One region of the Variovorax sp. P4_B10 genome, then DNA from elsewhere that is predicted to be linked to it. Evidence: predicted binding sites of a transcription regulator. Region 1 holds the regulator's gene; each other region holds the start of a gene.

The links. The regulator sigma-54, encoded in region 1, starts transcription at its own class of promoters, with help from an activator protein. The targets are predictions, from matches to a motif close to TGGCANGNAANCTGCTTT.
Region 2: a site for sigma-54 is predicted at 1,985-2,002, ahead of AC1DXX_RS06015 (TorF family putative porin). Genes of this name have one in related genera too.
Region 3: a site for sigma-54 is predicted at 1,830-1,847, ahead of AC1DXX_RS10090 (nitrate- and nitrite sensing domain-containing protein). Genes of this name have one in related genera too.
Region 4: a site for sigma-54 is predicted at 3,067-3,084, ahead of AC1DXX_RS16700 (ammonium transporter). Genes of this name have one in related genera too.

What each region holds. Positions count from the first base shown of each region.
Region 1 is NZ_JBFUHN010000016.1:32,743-37,399, reverse strand. It holds gene AC1DXX_RS10355 (LysE family translocator) at 1-318, shown strand, start outside; gene AC1DXX_RS10350 (phospholipase D family protein) at 329-1,927, opposite strand; gene rpoN (RNA polymerase factor sigma-54) at 1,938-3,521, opposite strand; gene lptB (LPS export ABC transporter ATP-binding protein) at 3,540-4,334, opposite strand; gene lptA (lipopolysaccharide transport periplasmic protein LptA) at 4,331-4,657, opposite strand, start outside.
Region 2 is NZ_JBFUHN010000007.1:131,927-136,583, reverse strand. It holds partial or broken gene AC1DXX_RS06025 (serine/threonine protein kinase) at 1-267, shown strand, start outside; gene AC1DXX_RS06020 (YifB family Mg chelatase-like AAA ATPase) at 290-1,828, opposite strand; gene AC1DXX_RS06015 (TorF family putative porin) at 2,047-2,922, shown strand; gene glnK (P-II family nitrogen regulator) at 2,986-3,324, shown strand; gene AC1DXX_RS06005 (ammonium transporter) at 3,353-4,657, shown strand, end outside.
Region 3 is NZ_JBFUHN010000015.1:74,606-79,262, reverse strand. It holds gene AC1DXX_RS10095 (CmpA/NrtA family ABC transporter substrate-binding protein) at 1-185, opposite strand, end outside; gene AC1DXX_RS10090 (nitrate- and nitrite sensing domain-containing protein) at 523-1,800, opposite strand; gene tsaD (tRNA (adenosine(37)-N6)-threonylcarbamoyltransferase complex transferase subunit TsaD) at 1,905-2,963, shown strand; gene AC1DXX_RS10080 (alpha/beta hydrolase-fold protein) at 2,902-3,654, opposite strand; gene AC1DXX_RS10075 (Hsp20/alpha crystallin family protein) at 3,845-4,216, opposite strand; gene AC1DXX_RS10070 (branched-chain amino acid ABC transporter substrate-binding protein) at 4,341-4,657, shown strand, end outside.
Region 4 is NZ_JBFUHN010000032.1:53,182-57,838, reverse strand. It holds gene AC1DXX_RS16710 (Fic family protein) at 1-687, opposite strand, end outside; gene AC1DXX_RS16705 (MBL fold metallo-hydrolase) at 759-1,727, opposite strand; gene AC1DXX_RS16700 (ammonium transporter) at 1,795-2,997, opposite strand; gene AC1DXX_RS16695 (LytTR family DNA-binding domain-containing protein) at 3,160-4,080, opposite strand; gene AC1DXX_RS16690 (acyltransferase family protein) at 4,235-4,657, shown strand, end outside.

The DNA of each region.
Region 1 (4,657 bases):
GGGCAGCAGGGCCGCGGCGGGCGCACCTTCCTGCTGGGGCTGGCCACGCAGGTCAGCAACCCGAAGACGGCCGTGGTCTACGCGAGCATCTTCGCGGCCTTCCTGCCGCGCGAGGTGCCGCTGGTGCTGGCGCTCGCGGTGCCGGTCGTGATCTTCTGCATCGAGACGGGCTGGTACGCCATCGTCGCGCTGGCGCTGTCCTCGGCGGCGCCGCGTTCGGCCTACCTGCGCTACAAGGTCTGGATCGACCGCGCCGCAGGCGGCGTGATGGGCCTGCTGGGCCTGCGGCTGGTCTGGTCGGCCGTGCGCGGCAACTGACCGGCCGGGTCTACAGCAGGCTCTCCGGCGTCAGCGGCGCCAGCAGTTCGAGCATCGTGCGGTCCCAGAAGCCGGAGTCGGGCTCCTCGTCGAGCACCGTGGTCTTGCCCGCTTCTTCGCTGATCCACTCGATGCGCGACGCGCTGCCTTCGGCGAAGCGCAGACGATAGGCGCCCTGCTGCTTGAGCACGTCGATGAGCTTGAGCGTCTGCTGCGCCATCTCGGCGCTGCGGATGAAGAGGCCGATCTCGGTGTTGTGCGTCTCGGAGCGCGGATCGAAGTTCATCGAGCCGACGAAGAGGATGCGCCGGTCGATCACCGCCGACTTGGCATGCAGCCGCCCCACCGAGGTGCCGAACAACCCGAGCCGCACGCTGCGCCGCGTGCGCGTGGTGCTCAGCTCGTAGAGGTCGGCGCCGAGCGTGAGCATCTCGGGCCGGTAGCGGCGGTACGCGGTGTGCACCAGCGGCTCGTCGGTGGCGGCGAGCGAGTTGGTCACCACGCTGATCTTCACGTTGCGCCGGCGGATCTCGCGCATCACCTCGAGCCCCGCGGCGCCCGGGATCAGGTAGGGCGAGACGATGGTCACCTCGGAGCGCGCGCGGCGCATCTGCTCGACCACGTTGTAGCGCACGCTGTCGACGTCGAGCAGCGGCACGCCGCCGTACGAGGCGGTCTTGCCGATCACGCGCTCGGGCGAATCGGCGTACGCCTCGGCGATGGCCCAGATCAGGCCGAGCTTGCCGGTGTCGAGGTCCTCGACCAGCGGGCTGTAGCCCAGCAGGTCGTTGGGGGCGGGCTTCGGCGGCGGCGGCGTGGTGTCGGGGCCGGTGGCGGCGTCGAAGCGCTTCTGCAGCTTCTCGCGCGACAGGCCGCTCGCCACCACCGACTGGATCGGCCGCACATGGACGCTGTTCCAGTACTGGTCGAACAGGGTGCCCAGGCGCGGGATCAGCGCGCCGGTCACGAAGGTGTCGAGGTCGATGAAGTTCTGGCCCGAGTTGCGCCTGAAGTACTGGTTGCCGATGTTGCGGCCACCCGCCACCGCCATCGCGCCGTCGGCGATGAAGAGCTTGTTGTGCATGCGCCGGTTGACGCGGCTGAAGTCGAAGAGCGAGGCGGTGAAGCGCCGCAGCAGGCTGCCGCGCCCGGCCGGAAACGGATTGAAGAGGCGCAGCTCGACGTTCGGCGTGGCGGCCAGCCCGAGCAGCAGTTCGTCTTCGCCCGAGGTGTAGAGGTCGTCCATCAGCAGCCGCACGCGCACGCCGCGCTGCGCCGCATCGCGCAGGGTGCGCAGCAGGTAGCGGCCGGTCTCGTCGTTCTCGATCTGGTAGTACTGCACGTCGAGCGTGCGCTGGGCGCGGCGCGCGAGCTGGATGCGGGTGTCGAAGGCGAAGTCGCCGCCCGGCATCAGGCGGAAGCCGCTGAGGTCGGGGTCGGGCTGGGAGGCCAGCGCGATCTTGCCGAGGGCCGTGTCGGCCGAGACGGCGAGGGCCTTGGTGGGCGGGCGTGGCGCTTCGTCGGGCAGGGTGGCGCAGCCTGCGAACAGCAACGATGCCGCCACGACGAAGACCCAGTGCCCACAACACGACAGCAGGCGACGGATCATCGGCGGCTTTCTACAGTGCCTTGCGCAGGTTGGCGGGCGCGATGCGCAGGGCTTCGCGGTACTTGGCCACGGTGCGCCGCGCGCACTCGATGCCCTGCTCCTTCAGCATCTCGGAAATCTGGCTGTCGGACAGCGGTTTCTTGATGCTCTCGGAGCTCACGAACTGCTTGATCAGCGCGCGCACCGCGGTGCTCGACGCATTGCCGCCGGTCTCGGTGCCGAGCGCCGAGCCGAAGAAGTACTTGAGCTCGACCGTGCCGAACGGTGTGGACATGTACTTGGCCGTGGTCACGCGCGAGATGGTCGATTCGTGCAGGCCCAGCTCGTCGGCAATTTCGCGCAGCACCAGCGGCCGCATCGCGAGCTCGCCGTGCACGAAGTAGCTCTTCTGACGCTCGACGATCGCATTGCTCACGCGCAGGATGGTATCGAAGCGCTGCTGGATGTTCTTGATGAACCAGCGCGCCTCCTGCAGCCGCTGCGACAGCGCCTGGCTGCCCTCGCCCTTGTGCGACTTGAGCGCACCGGCGTAGATGTCGTGCACGCGCAGGCGCGGCATCACCTCGGGGTTGAGCATGACGCGGAACTTCACGTTCGTGCCGCGGCCGATCTTGGTGACGATCACGTCGGGAATCACGATGTTGCGCTCGACGTCGACGAAACGGCGGCCCGGCTTGGGCTCGAGGCGCGCAATGATCTGCAGCGCCGAGCGCACCAGCTCTTCGTTGGTGCGCGTCAGGGTGGCCAGGCGCTTGAAGTCGCGCCGCGCGAGCAGCTCCATCGGCTGCTTGCAGATGGCGATGGCGGTCTTGCGGACCAGCGCTGCCTCCTCGGCCTCGTCCTCGCTGGCCAGTGCGCGCAGCTGGATGCCGAGGCATTCGCCCAGGTCGCGCGCGCCGACGCCGACGGGCTCCAGGCTCTGCAGCAGGCCGAGCGCCATCTGGAAGTGGTGCACGAGTTCGTCGAACTGGTCGTTGTCGTCGCCCGCAAGGCCCGAGGCCAGCGCGGGCAGCGAGTCTTCGAGGTAGCCGTCGTCGTTGAGCGATTCGATCAGGAAGCGCAGCGCGGCGCTGTCGTTCTCGTTCAGGCGCAGGCTGAGCGCCTGGCGGTGCAGGAACGATTGCAGCGATTCCTGGCTGCGCGCGAGCTCGGTGGCGTCGGCACGTTCGTCGTCGCCGAGGTTGTTCTGGCGCGCAGGCGCATCGCTGCCCCACTCGCTGTCGTCGGGCGCCATGTCGACGGTGCCGTCGCCTTCCCAGTCGGGCTCGCGCTCGGTGGTGTCGGCAGTGGCGCCATCGGCGTCGCTGGTTGCCGCGGTGTCGGTGGAGGCGGTCGTCGCGCTGCTGGCCGGCGCCGAGGCGAATTCGCTCTCGCCGGCCTCCTCGCGCGGCACGGGTGTGTCGACGGCATCGAGCCCGAATTCCTCGCGCGCCGCTTCTTCCGCGGTGCGTTCGAGGAACGGGTTCTCGTCCAGCATCTGCTCGACCTCCTGGCTCAGTTCGAGCGTGGAGAGCTGGAGCAGCCGGATCGACTGCTGCAGCTGTGGCGTGAGCGCCAGATGCTGCGAGACGCGAAGGGACAGCCCTTGCTTCATGGAGAACGCGACCCTCCCTTACATCCGGAAGTGCTCGCCCAGGTACACCCTGCGTACTTCGGCGTTGTCGACGATCTCCGAGGGTGTGCCTTGTGCCAGCACATGCCCGTCGCTGATGATGAACGCGTGATCGCAGATGCCCAGCGTTTCACGCACGTTGTGGTCGGTGATGAGCACGCCGATGCCGCGCTCCTTCAGGAAACTGATGATCCGCTGGATCTCGATGACCGCGATCGGGTCGATACCGGCGAAAGGCTCGTCCAGCAGGATGAAGCGCGGCTGGGTGGCCAGCGCGCGCGCGATCTCGACGCGGCGGCGTTCGCCGCCCGAGAGCGCGAGCGCGGGCGAGTCGCGCAGGTGGTCGACCCGCAGGTCGGCCAGCAGCTCGGACAGGCGCTCTTCGATGTGCTTCTTGGAAAGCGCCACCACCTTGCCGCTTTCGTCGGGTTCGCGCTGCAGCTCGAGCACGGCCCGCACGTTCTCTTCGACCGTCAGCTTGCGGAAGATCGAGGCTTCCTGCGGCAGGTAGCTCAGGCCCATGCGCGCACGGCGATGGATCGGCATGTGGGCGATGGGCTCGCCGTCGATGGTGATCTCGCCGGCGTCGGCACGCACCAGCCCGACGATCATGTAGAACGAGGTGGTCTTGCCGGCGCCATTGGGGCCGAGCAAACCGACGACTTCGCCCTTCTGCACGTCGAGCGAGACGTCCTTGACGACCGTGCGGCTGCCATAGCTTTTCTGCAGGCCGCGTGCGACCAGGCGGCTGCCCGGGACGTTGTTGGCTTCCTGGATTCCGGCGGTTTCGATCACTTGTGCCCTTCTCCCTCTCCACTGAGCGTGGTGGTCGAGCGCAGGCCGGTGCCAGGCGCGGGTGTGGGGGCCGGGGCCGCGGCAGGTTTCGCGCCCGCCGGGGCGGAGGCGCCGGGCTTCGGTGCGGCGGCCGCCTTGGGGGTGAGGATGGTCCTGACGCGTCCGCCCGGATTCGCCGCGTTCACGGCGGTGTTCGGCGGCACGGTGGAGCCGTTGACCGTGTAGGTGTCGTTGCTCTGGTCGTAGACGATCAGTGCGCCGGTGCTTTCGTCGTTCGGCGTGGCGCCCAGCAGGCGGCGCATGACGGCATTGCGGATGAACTT
Region 2 (4,657 bases), on a different contig from region 1:
GCCAACGTGCCGACCGTGGTGGCCGGTGGCATGGCGGCGCCCGCTGCCGCACCGGGCATGGGCCGCGTGCAGTTCAACATCCGGCCGTGGGGCCAGGTGCTCGTCGACGGCGCGGACCGCGGCGTGAGCCCGCCGCTCAAGTCGCTCTCGCTGCGTCCGGGCATCTACAACATCGAGGTGCGCAACGGCGACCTCGAGGTGTACCGACAGCGCGTGGCGGTGCAGGACAGCAAGTCAGCCCCCGTGGTGAGTCACGAGTTCAAGTAACGGGCAACAGGCGCCGCGTCGGTCACGCGATGCCGTGCAGTCCCCTGCGGTACTGCACGGCTTCCGCCACGTGCGCGGCCTGCACGGCGTCCGCCGAGGCCAGATCGGCGATCGTGCGTGCCACTTTCAATGCACGGTGCGTGCTGCGCGCCGACCAGCCGAGCTTGGCGGCGGCGTCGTAGATGAACTTGCGTGCCGTGGCGTCCAGTCCGGCATGCCGGTCGATGGCGCTGCCCTGCAACGCCTGGTTGGGGTGCCCCTGGCGCTGCATGGCGCGCTCGCGTGCCGCCATCACGCGGCTGCGGATGCTGCCGGTCGATTCGCCCGCCGGCGCATCGAGCAGCTGCTGCGCCGAAACAGCGGGCACCTCGATGTGCAGGTCGATGCGGTCCAGCAGCGGGCCGCTGAGCTTGCCCTGGTAGCGCGCAACCTGGTCCGGCGTGCAGCGGCAGGTTTTCAGCGCCGACCCCAGGTAGCCGCAAGGGCAAGGATTCATTGCGGCGATCAGCTGGAAGCGCGCGGGGAATTCCGCGCACCGCGCGGCGCGGGCGATCGTGATGGTGCCGGTCTCGAGGGGCTCGCGCAGCGCTTCCAGGGCGGAGCGCGCGAACTCCGGGAATTCGTCGAGGAAGAGAACGCCGTGGTGCGCCCTGGAGATTTCACCCGGCCGCGGTGGCGAGCCGCCGCCCACGAGCGCCACCGCGCTGGAGGTATGGTGCGGCGCCGATGTCGGCCTGCGCATCCATCGTTCGGTTGCGAAGCGCCCGCCCAGGCTGGCCACGGCGGCGCTTTCCAGCGCTTCGTCGATGCTCATCGCCGGCAGCAGGCCGGCAAAGCGCTGCGCGAGCATCGACTTGCCCGAGCCCGGCTCGCCCACCATCAGGAGACTGTGGCCGCCGGCCGCGGCGATCTCGAGCGCGCGCTTGGCGCCGGCATGTCCCTTGACCTCGGCCAGGTCGGCATACGGCGGCGTGGTCGTTCCTGGTGCGGCATGGACGCGCGCCCAGCCGTCGCCCGGCGGTTCGGACAGTGCCGCATCGCCCTCGGCGACGAATTGCCGCACCACATCGAGCAGGTGCCTGGCGCCGTACACCTCGCCGCCGGGCACCAGCGCCGCCTCCTGCGCACTGTCCATGGGCAGCACCAGCCGGGTCGCGACGCGGCCCGTGTGCAGGGCCAGCGCCATGGCGAGCGCGCCTCGTACAGGCCGCAGTTCGCCCGAAAGAGACAGTTCGCCGGCGAACTCGTGCCCGGCCAGCCGGGCCCCTTCGATCTGCCCGCTGGCCGCAAGGATGCCGAGCGCAATCGGCAGGTCGAAGCGGCCGGAATCCTTCGGCAGGTCGGCGGGCGCCAGGTTGACGACGATCTTCTTGTTGCTCGGGAATTCGAGCCCGGCGTTCTGGATCGCCGAGCGCACGCGCTCGCGTGCTTCCTTCACCTCGGTCTCCACCAGACCGACGAGCGTGAAGCTGGGCAAGCCGTTCGCCAGATGCACCTCGACCGTGACACTGGCCGCTTCCAGCCCCAGCAAAGCGCGGCTTTGCACCAAAGACAGACTCATTTTTCTTCCTCTCCCCAAGATGGTGCGTTCATCTTTTTCTGGCCCATGGCGGTGCGGCATGCTGGTGCCCGCAACCGATCGAAACATTCCTTGTAACGAATTGGCGCTCATCGCCGGCCGCGCCTGCCCTCTTGGAGAGGCGACATCTGTGCAGTTTGGCACGCTCCCTGCTTTGAGGGTCTCCAGGTTCCACAACACAACTTGCGAGGAGTTTCCCGATGACGCATCGTTCCGCCGTCCAGGCCCTGATCGTTCTGGCCGCTGCATTGACCACGTCGGGCACCGCCCTGGCGCAGACCGCAACGACGGACGCCGCAGCGGCCGCTCCTGCACCCGCACCGCTCCTGACCGGCAATGTGTCCCTGACCAGCAACTACAAGTTCCGCGGCCAGGACCAGGACATGATCGGTCGCAACGACTACGCCAAGACCAAGGGCTTCAAGCCCGCCATCCAGGGCGGYTTCGACTACGCCTTCGGCGAGAGCGGCTTCTACGTCGGCAACTGGAACTCCAGCGTCAACTGGCTCAAGGGCAACAGCATCGAGAGCGACATCTACGGCGGCTACAAGTTCAAGGCCGGCCCGCTCGACATGGACGTGGGCGCGCTCGCCTACATCTACCCGGGCAACTCCGCGGGCAACACCACCGAGCTCTACGCGGCCACCACCTACGCCAACGAAAGCCTCGGCTCGTTCACCGCCAAGTATTCGCACACTGTCTCCAAGGACTACTTCGGCTACGCAGGCAACAAGGCCGGCTCGGGCCTGAAGGGCCGCAACACCGGCTACCTGAACCTGTCGTACAGCAAGGAAATCGTGCCCAAGGTCACGCTGAAAGCAGCCGTGGGCTACACCCACATGTCCAGCGACATCCGCAGCCTGGGCTACAAGAGCTACGTCGACTACAACGTGGGCGCCTCGTACGACTTCGGCAACGGCCTGTCGCTCACCGGTTCGGTGCAGGGCGCCAACAAGAAGAGCTCGTACGTGGCCGTGGCCAACCCGGGCTACGACTTCGGCTTCGGCACCTTCGGCCAGACGACCTACTCGCCGAACAAGGCGCGCTTCATCCTCACGCTGACGAAGACGCTGTAAATAAAACAACGAGGTGCGGCCCAAGTTGCCGCACCATTTCATTTCCATCCAAAGGAGAAGCTCATGAAGCTGGTCACAGCCATCATCAAACCGTTCAAGCTCGACGAGGTGCGTGAAGCACTGTCGGCGATCGGCGTGCAGGGGATCACCGTCACGGAGGTCAAGGGTTTCGGCCGCCAGAAGGGCCACACCGAGCTCTACCGCGGCGCGGAGTACGTGGTCGACTTCCTGCCCAAGGTCAAGATCGAGGCGGCCGTCTCCGACGACCTCGTCGATCGCGTGATCGAAGCCGTCGAAGGTGCTGCCCGCACCGGCAAGATCGGCGACGGAAAGATCTTTGTCTACAACCTCGAACAGGTCGTACGCATCCGCACTGGCGAAACGGGCCGCGAAGCCCTCTGATCGAGTCTGGCCCGAAAGAACAACGACTATGAAAAAACTGCTTGTCTCTCTTGCGCTCGGCTTGAGCGTTCTCGCCGCCGGCACGTCCGGCTTCGCCCAGACACCCGCGGCCCCCGCGGAAGCACCGGCCGCATCGGCGCCGGCTGCCGCCGCGCCAGCCCCTGCGGCCGCTCCCGCTGCAGCGGCACCCGCAGCAGCCGCACCTGCTGCGGCTGAAGCTGCACCTGCCGCAGCAGCCCCCGCGCCGTCCTTCAACAAGGGCGACACCAGCTGGATGATGCTGTCCACGCTGCTCGTCATCATGATGACCATCCCCGGCCTGGCCCTGTTCTACGGCGGCCTCGTGCGCAGCAAGAACATGCTGTCGGTGCTGATGCAGGTGATGGTCACCTTCTCGCTGATCGTGGTGCTGTGGCTCATCTACGGCTACAGCCTCGCGTTCACCGAGGGGAACGCCTTCTTCGGCGGATTCGACCGGCTCTTCATGAAGGGGATCTTCGATCCGGCCACCGGCGTGTTCGCACCCGGCGCCACCTTCAGCAAGGGCGTCTACATCCCCGAGCTGCTGTTCGCCGCCTTCCAGGCCACCTTCGCCGGCATCACCTGCTGCCTGATCGTCGGTGCCTTCGCCGAGCGCGCCAAGTTCTCGGCCGTGCTGCTGTTCATGGTGATCTGGTTCACCTTCAGCTATGCGCCGCTCGCGCACATGGTCTGGTTCTGGATGGGCCCGGACGCCTACACCGCCGCCAACGTGGTGGATGCACAGAACGCCAAGGCCGGCCTGATCTGGCAGTGGGGCGCGCTCGACTTCGCAGGCGGCACCGTGGTGCACATCAACGCAGCCGTTGCCGGCCTCGTGGGTGCCTTCGTGATCGGCAAGCGCGTCGGCTACGGCAAGGAATCCTTCACGCCGCACTCGCTCACGCTCACCATGGTCGGCGCATCGCTGCTGTGGGTCGGCTGGTTCGGCTTCAACGCAGGTTCGGCCCTCGAAGCCGGCACCAGCGCCGTGCTCGCCTTCATGAACACCTTCTCGGCCACCGCCGCTGCCGTGCTCGCATGGTGCATCGGTGAAGCGCTGATGCGCGGCAAGGCCTCGATGCTGGGTGCCGCTTCGGGCGCCGTGGCAGGTCTCGTGGCCATCACCCCCGCTGCCGGCAACGTCGGCCTGATGGGCGCCCTCGTGATCGGCTTCGTCGCCGGCTTCGCCTGCCTCTGGGGCGTCAACGGCCTCAAGAAGCTGCTCGGTGCGGACGACTCGCTCGACGTGTTCGGCGTGCACGGTGTCGGCGGTATCGTCGGCGCGCTGCTGACCGGCGTGTTCAACACCCAG
Region 3 (4,657 bases), on a different contig from region 1:
GCCATCACCACGCTGGCGCAATCGGTCAGCGGGATGAAGCCGATCTTCACTTCTTCCTTCTCGGGCTTGTCGGAGCCCTGGGCCCAGACGGCGGCGCGCAGCGCGGGGTCGATGCCCACGGCGCCGATGGCGGCGGCTTGCAGTACGCGGCGGCGGCTGAGGCGGGTTTTCAGCAGGTCGGTCATGGGGACGGGCTCCGGTTGAAGAATGAACAAACAAAAAGCAGAAGCGAAAAACAAAAAAAGGCGTCCCGACCGCGCAGGGGCTGCTCGCGAACGAGCCCTTGCGGGATGGGGACGCCTTTGTCCGGTTCGGTGGACGACACCCGCCGTTGGGTGCCGCCTGCCTGAAGACCACGAGGGCCTGTGGACTCACTTAAGCAAACTGTGTGCCAATGACTACGTCCGGTCTGGTGCTATCGAAAAAGTAGCTCGAGGACGCGGTGTGGGAAGGCCGAAGTGCCGCCGAGACTCGCAAGGCATCGAAAGCACGTTTTTGTGCGCTGCACCAACTTGAACGCTCTCAGCGCGGCGGCCGGGCGTCGGGCAGCGGCAGGTAGTCGGCCATGGCCAGCATCGACTCGGCCACGTCGACCAGCCGGCGCTTCTGGTTCATGGCGGTCTGGCGCAGCATCTTGTGGGCTTCGTCCTCGCTGAGGCGGCGGTGCGCCATCAGCAGGCCCTTGGCGCGCTCGACCACCTTGCGTTCGTTGAGCGAGGCCCGCACGGTCTCGAGTTCGTCGCTCATGGCCTGCAGGCGCTGCGACTGCTCCTGCACCATGTCGAGCACCGAGCGCTCCAGGACGCGGCCGTAGGGGGCAGGGGCCACGGCCTGCGTGCCGGCATCGTCGAAGAACATGGCGCCGCCGGACTGCGGTGCCAGCGTGCCGAGCAACTGCTGGTAGGCCTCCAGTTCGGTGCGTGCCTGCGCGGTCTTGCGGCCGCACAGGGCGCGCAGGTCGGCAGCGAGGCGGTCTTCGACGGTCTTCATGGCGTCGATGCGGCGCGTGCAGCAGTCGAACCAGCTCTGGCTCAGCTGGCTGTAAGGCGCGTCGGGCGCGGCGGCCGGGGCGGTGCCGGTGCGGCGCAGGCGTTCGAGCTCGGCCATGGTGGCGCTGGACTCGCTCTCGCGCCAGAGCGCCAGCACCTCTTCGCTCGAGAAATYGGTGAAGACGTGGAAGCAGCGCTCCTGCGATTCGATCAGGTGCAGCCACTGCACGCGCTGCGCGTCGTTGCTGCGGCCCAGCGCCAGCGTGGCGGCCCCGAAGGCCCGCTCCTGCCCCGCGAACTCCTTGCCCTGCATGAAGTTGAACATCGCGACCAGCAGCCGCGAGATCTCGGGGTCGGTGGCGCCGTCGGCCGCTTCGAACACCACGGCCAGCAGGCCGGCGACGAGCTTGGCGAAGGCCGCGGTGGACTGCGCCGGCGTGAGCTCGAGCGCGCCGACGCGGCGGCGCAGCGCGGGCAGGGCGTCCAGGCCCGGCAGCACCCAGGCGATGCGGCTGAAGAGGCGCGCGCTGTTGCCGGCGCTGGCGCGCTGGCGGGCCTCGGTCTCGAGCTGGTCGAAACCGTTGCGCACTTCCTGTTCGAGCGCCAGGCATTCGGCGATCTGCGGATCGCGCTGGTCGGCGAAGCGGCCGCCGCGCGAGGCGAGGAACACGTTGGACATGCCGCGCTCGCGCTGCAGCGCATGCACCAGCCGGCCGATCACGCCGACCAGCTCGCTGGTGCGGGCGAGCTGGTCCAGCTCGTCGATTTCGCACTGGCGGGCGGCGATCAGGAAATGCAGACCGGATTTCATGGTGGGTGAGGGAGGTTGCGCGCACCGTTACTGCAACATCCGTGCCTCGACCCGAGCTTGCCCCTTTGCGGGCGCCCTTTGCAAGCGACACCTACACTCGCGGCATGCTTTTGTTGGGAATCGAATCATCCTGCGACGAAACCGGCGTGGCGCTGGTCGAGTCGCACGGCGACGCGCTGCCGGTGCTGCTTTCGCACGCGCTGCACAGCCAGATCGCCATGCACCAGGCCTACGGCGGCGTGGTGCCCGAGCTGGCCAGCCGCGACCACATCCGCCGCGTGCTGCCGCTCACCGAAGCCGTCATGGCCGAGGCCGGGCGCTCGCTGGGCGAGATCGACGTGGTGGCCTACACGCGCGGGCCGGGGCTGGCGGGGGCACTGCTGGTGGGCGCGGGCGTGGCCTGCGCGCTGGGCGTGGCGCTCGGCAAGCCGGTGCTGGGCGTGCATCACCTCGAAGGGCATCTGCTGTCGCCGTTCCTGAGTGCCGATCCGCCTGAATTTCCGTTCGTCGCCCTGCTGGTGTCGGGGGGGCATACCCAGCTGATGCGGGTCGACGGCGTGGGCCGCTACGAGCTGCTCGGCGAAACCATCGACGACGCGGCCGGCGAGGCCTTCGACAAGAGCGCCAAGCTCATGGGCCTGCCGTACCCGGGCGGCCCGTGGCTTGCCAAGCTGGCCGAAGATGGCAGCGCCACCGCGTTCAAGCTGCCGCGGCCGCTGCTGCACAGCGGCGATCTCGATTTTTCCTTTGCCGGCCTGAAGACGGCGGTGCTCACGCAGGCCAAGAAGCTCGGCGACCGGCTCGAGGCGAACAAGGCCGATCTCGCAGCGTCCACGCAGGCCGCCATCGTCGAGGTGCTGCTGAAGAAGTCGCTCGCCGCGCTCGACCAGACCGGGCTGAAGCGCCTGGTGGTGGCCGGCGGCGTGGGGGCGAACAAGAACCTGCGCGAGCAGCTGAATGCCGCCTGTGCCAAGCGCCGGGTGCGCGTGCACTACCCCGAGCTGCACCTGTGCACCGACAACGGCGCCATGATTGCCATGGCCGCCGCCATGCGCCTGCAGTCGGGCCTGTCGCAGGCCAGCGAGCGCTACGCCTTCGACGTCAAGCCGCGATGGCCCATGGCGTTGCTGACGGCCGAGGCGCGGCTGCCGGAGGCCGCGTAGCCGGCTGGCGCGAGCGGCCGATCGCGGGCAGCGGCAGCACGTCCAGCACGTTGCGCCAGAGCTGGCGCCATTCCGGCCAGTCGTGTCCGCCTTCGGTCGTGAAGACGCGGCCCGGGGGCAGGGCGTCGGCCAGCAGCTTGTGGTTGCCGGCGAAGCGGTCATTGAGGCCGAAACCCAGGTAGAGCGGCGGCAGGTCCTTGGCGGGCTGGGCCGCGAGGTACTGCTGGAAGAAGGGCCAGAGCTTGCGGTCGGGCTCTTCGTCGGGCTGGGGGCCGGTGGGCGCATGCCAGGTGCGCAGGCCGCCGGCCTTCTTGATCTCTGCGCCGAGAACCCGGCGGCCGAGGTAGGGCGCGAGCGCCACGATGCCATCCACCGAACCCGGCCGTGCCAGTTCATGGATCAGCGCACCGAAACCGCCGATGGAAATGCCCACGAGCCAGATCGACTTGTAGCCCTTGGCGCGCTGCGGCTCGATGACGTCCGCGTGCAGACGCTCGCTGAGCGTCTGGTCGTAGTAGTAGGAGACGTCGGCGTCCACCAGCAGCGCGTCGGCCGCCAGGTGGCGCTCCCGGACGGCGCTGATGAAACCCTGTCGTTCGAACTCTTCGGGTTTCAGGTACGCGCCCGGCAGGAAGACCAGAAGCGTATCGGACCGTTCGTTGTCATTGGCTGACTGCAGGTGCGTGTTCATGGTGCCTTGAGGGGCACCCGGACGCGCACCGTCACGAAATTCGATGCGTTTGCGAGACGCCCACGAAGAAGAAAGTTCTAAAAAAACGCCACATCATGTGACGTTATCCAGTGCTATTGTGAATAAGGTGCTTGTTTAAAGTCAAAAACAAGCCATTACTAACATTTTCCTCTTATGGGCATAGGTTCGGCTAGTTAATTTGCAACTGCGAGGCCTGGCTCACGGGCGCCAGCTTGCCGAGCTTCAGCGTGAGCACGCCGTTCTCGAGCCTGGCTTCGCTTGCAGCCACATCGATGTCCTGCGGCAGCTCGTAGGCGGCCTTGAACTGGCGCTTGGCTTCGGCCTTGCTGTCGATGCGGACCACGGCGCCTTCGATGCTGATCGCGAGGTCTTCACGCGAGAGGCCCGGCACGTCCAGCGAGAGGGTCCAGCTCTTGTCGTCCTGCTCCACGAGCGGCGAGCGGCGGTTGCCGGCGAAGGCGTCGTTCACGAAGCGCTCGAAGGCGCGGTCGTACGAGCGGGGCACGAAACGGGTGGTGCGAAGGGTGGGTGCGAAAAACATGATGAAGAGCTCCTGAATGAACACAATGGGGACAAGGAATGTGTGTCCCTTACACTGCGCGGCCATTCAATCCTGAGTGCCGCTTGACACCTCATCTAGGCGCGGCCGCACGCGTTTCAAGACAATGACCTCCAGCTTTATTTGGCGCCGCCGGGCCTTGAAATTTGCGGCGCTGGCGCTATGCGCGGCGCCCTTTGCCGTGCCCGCGCAGACCCCGCCCCCGCCGATCCGCCTGGCCTTGATCGAGAGCATGAGCGGACCGTTCGCCAACACGGGCGAGGCGGTGTTTCGCAACCTGCTGTGGGCGGTGGAGCGTGTCAACGCGCGCGGCGGTGTGAAGCTGCCGGGCGGCGCAAGGCTCCTGCAACTCGACCGCTACGACAGCAAGGGACAGAACGAAGAAGCGCTCTCCGCCTTGCGCGCGGCCATGGACGACGGTGC
Region 4 (4,657 bases), on a different contig from region 1:
GTCCTGCGCCAACGCGAGGTCGCTCAGCGCGCGGCCGATGCGGCCGTTGCCGTCTTCGAACGGGTGGATGGTTTCGAACCACAGATGCGCGATGGCACTGCGTACGATGCCGTCGATTTTCGGATGTTCGCGCCCTTCCTCGAACCATTCGAGCAGCGCCTTCATCTGCGCGGGAACATCGCGCGAGGACGGTGCCTCGTAATGCACCGTGTCGGGTTTTCCAAGGCGCGGCGTGACGATCTGCATCGGGTCTTCGTGCACGCGGTAGGCGCCTGTGACGATGCGCGTGACGCCGCTGCGCCCGTTGGGGAAAAGCGCCGCGTGCCAATCGAGCAGCGAAGCTTCGGCGAGCGGTTCATTCCAGTGGGCGACGGCGGCTTCAACGATGTCGAGCGTGGCCTCGGTACGGGCGTCTCTCGGCAGACGGCTCGCGGGCGTCAGGCCAAGACGCCGCGCCGCCGAGGCACGCACTGAATTGACCTGCAGCGTCTCGCCCTCGATCTGCGCGGTGGCAATGGCTTCCTGTGTCCATTCGCCGAGCTGGAGTTCGCCGAGGTCGACGAGTTGAAGGTTGCCGGCCACGCCCAGCATGCGCCCTTGCGCCAGACGCGCCGCCGACAGCGCAGGCTGCAGCGCCTGCGCGTCGACCTCGAAGTGCGGCCATTTCTTGGCTTGCCAGATCCACATGAAGCGCATTTTAGGCAAATACGCTTCAAAAAAGAAGCGTATTCAGGACGAATACGCTTCAGAGCGCCGATCTATCGCACCTGCTGGTAGTCCACCGGCACCCACACGTAGCTCTTCCCCTCGGCCCGGATGTGCCCCAGCCCCGGGAACGGCAGGTGCGCGCTGCCCACGAGGTAGCGCCCCTTGGCCGCATCGGCATACGCCTTCTTGCGCTCCACTGCGGCCGGCTTCGAATCGACGTCGAACGAGATCGTCACCTGCGGCTCCACGAACTGCACGGCCGCCACGTGCATCAGGTCGCCCCACAGCATGAGCTTCTGGCCTTTGGACTCGAGCACGTAGACGTTGTGGCCGGGCGTATGGCCGTGGGCGGGCACGGCCTTGATGCCGGGCGCCAGCTCGGTGTCGCCCTTCAGGGGCTTGAACTTGCCGGCTTCGACATACGGGTTCATCGACGCCATCGCCCCCTGGAAGAAGCCCTTCATCTCGGCCGAGGCCTTCTCGAGGTTGGCCTTGCTGAGCCAGAAGTCGGCATCTTCCTGGCCGGCGTGGACCGTGGCATTGGGAAAGGCCAGCTTGCCGTCGGTGATGAGGCCGCCGACGTGGTCGCCGTGCATGTGGGTAATGAGCACGTCGTCGACCTGCTCGGGCTTGTAGCCGGCGGCCAGGAGGTTGTTGCGCAGGTTGCCGAGCGTGGGGCCGAAGAGCGAACCCGCGCCGGAGTCGATCAGCACCAGCTTGCTGCCGGTGTTGACGAGGTAGGCGTTCACCGATGTCGGCACCAGGTCCTTTTCGAAGGAGCGGTCGAGCAGCTTGCCGACCTGCGCCTGCGTGGTGTTGGTGAGCAGTTTCTTGGGCTCGAGGTCGATCGTGCCGTCGAACAGCGCGGTGACTTCGAAGTCGCCGAGCATCATGCGGTAGAAGCCCGGCGCCTGGGTCTTGACCTGCGGGGCGCCGGCCTGCGCCGCAAACGAAAGCATCAGCACGCTGCCGGCCAATGCGGCAATGCCGCGGCGCAACCAACGGGTGGGTGTTGTCATGGGCTCTTCTCCTCGGGCGGGTTATAGGGGCGCCGAGAATAGCCCAAGCCGACTTATGGTGCAGTGCTCACCAATTGACCTCGCGCTCCGGCGTGGCCGAGATGTGGTGGATCGACAGGTCGGCGCCGTCGTATTCCTCCTCCTGCGACAGGCGCAGACCCATCGTGGCCTTGAGCGCACCGTACACCGCCGCACCGCCCACGAGCGCCCAGACCACGCCGATCGCGGTGCCGATCAGTTGCGCCCCGACGTTCACGCCGCCGATGCCGCCGAGCGCCTGCGTGCCGAAGATGCCGGCGGCAATGCCGCCCCAGGTGCCGCACAGGCCATGCAGCGGCCACACGCCGAGCACGTCGTCGATCTTCCATTTGTTCTGCGTGAGCGTGAACATGAACACGAAGATCGCGCCGGCCACGCCGCCCACCACCAGCGCGCCCAGCGGATGCATCAGGTCGGAGCCGGCGCACACGGCCACCAGCCCGGCGAGCGGGCCGTTGTAGACGAAGCCGGGGTCGTTCTTGCCCAGGGCCAACGCCACCAGCGTGCCACCGACCATCGCCATCAGCGAGTTGACGGCCACGAGCCCGGAGATCTTGTCGATGCTCTGCGCGCTCATCACGTTGAAGCCGAACCAGCCCACGCACAGCACCCAGGCGCCGAGCGCGAGGAACGGAATGTTCGACGGCGGATGCGCGCTCAGCGAGCCGTCGCCACGGTAGCGGTTGCGGCGCGCGCCGAGCAGGATGACGGCCGGCAGCGCGAGCCAGCCGCCCACCGCGTGCACCACCACCGAGCCCGCGAAGTCATGGAACTCATGGCCGGTGACCGAGGCGATCCAGGCCTGGATGCCGAAGGCCTTGTTCCACGCAATGCCCTCGTACAGCGGATACACCACGCCGACGATCACCGCGGTGGCGATCAGCTGCGGCCAGAACTTGGCGCGCTCGGCGATGCCGCCCGAGATGATGGCCGGGATGGCCGCGGCAAAGGTCAGCAGGAAGAAGAACTTCACCAGCTCGTAGCCGCTCCTTGCCGCCAGCTCGGTCGCGCCCACGAAGAAGTGGGTGCCGTAGGCCACGCCGTAGCCCACCAGGAAATACACGATGGTCGAGACCGAAAAGTCGACCAGGATCTTCACCAGCGCATTGACCTGGTTCTTCTTGCGCACGGTGCCCAGTTCGAGGAAGGCGAATCCGGCATGCATGGCCAGGACCATGATCGCGCCGAGAAGGATGAACAGCGCGTCTGCGCCCTGTTTGAGTGCGTCCATTGGAGCTTCTTGCAGTTTTTGGTTTGAATTGGTGCATCGCACCCGAATTGCTCGGGACGACGGCGCAAGAAAGCAAAAATGGTGCCTGAAGGCTCTTTGATGGTGCGAAATGAGCCATATCGGCGCATCCACGCACCGGAACAGGCCTCTTTTTTTGGGCGATCAGCCCGTGCCGGCGCGCAGCGCGTCGCGATAGCGCCGGCTGCAGGGCACCGTGCCGCCGTCGTGCATGTGCAGCCGGGCATCGCCGCCGTCCAGCGGCTCGATCTCCTTGACGCGCCCCAGGTTCACCGCGTGGCTGCGGTGCACCCGCACGAACCGGGCGGGGTCGAGCTGGGCCAGGAAGTCGGTGAGCGTGGCGCGCAGCAGATAGTCGTGGCCGTTGACGTGCAGGCCGACATAGTTGCCCTCGGCCTGGAGCCAGTCGATGTCGGTGGCGGCGATCAGGAATTCGCGGCGCAGCTTGCGGACCAGGAAGCGCTCGGGCCGGGCGGCGGCAGCGGGCGGGCTCTCGGGCTCGGCAGGCGCCTCGGCTGCGGCCTCGACCTCGGCAGAGCCCCCCGCCTCCGGCGCATCGAGCACCCGCGCCTCGCCCTGCAACCGCAGCATGAACAGCCGGTAGGCCCAGATGCCGAAGATGATCGAGACGTAGACGCGCACGTCCTTCAGGTATTCGTAACCCCACTGATCGGTCCAGCCGCCGAAGTCGTAGCGGCCGCCAGCCATGGCATAGACCAGCGCACGCAGCCCGAACATCGCCACCACGTGCACCACGCTGAAAGCCACGCTGGCGACCGCATGCCCGGCCAGGAAGCGGACCCAGCGGCCGGGCGCCAGCGGCGCCAGCCGGCGCTCGATGGCCACCAGCACCGGAATCAGCGCCAGCAGCACCAGGTGGCTCGACCCTTCCCAGGTGACGATTTCCCAGGTGGCGCGCGGCACGGTGCGGGAGCGGGCATCGACCACCGCCACCAGGGTGCTGAACACCGCCTGCAGCGCCATCAGCACGATCCAGAAGCCCACCTCGACATACCGGCGGATCGGCTCGTAGCGCTCGTACAGGTTCCTGCGGGAATCTCTCATGCCCGGGATTCTCGCCATCCGCACCGCCGGCGGGCGAATTTCGTCCCTTGGGGACCGCCGCTCGTCACAAAACGGGGGCCATCCGTCCCGGCGCCGTCCCGCGGCACGGCACCGGGCCACACCATCGCCCCATCTTCTGCTTCGAGGACCCGCGATGAACCTGCCGACCACCACACCATTGCCCGGCGCGCACCGACGCCACGACATCGATGCGCTGCGCGCACTGGCCTTCCTGTTCGTGATCCTCTATCACGTGGGCATGTATTACGTGGCCGACTGGCCGTGGCACCTCAAGAGCCCGCATGCGGCCGAATGGCTGCAGTGGCCGATGCGGGTGCTGAACCTCTGGCGCATGGACCTGGTGTTCCTGATCTCGGGCGTGTCGCTCGGCTTCCTGAGCCGCCACCAGGGCACCTGGGCGCTGCTGCGCAGCCGCGGCGTGCGGTTGATGCTGCCGCTGGTCTTCGGCATGGCGGTGATCGTGCCCTACCAGGCCTACGCACAGGGCGTTGCCGACGGGCTGGTGGCACCGGGCTTCGGCGCCTTCCTGCTGCGCTACCTGTCGATGGCCGAGCCG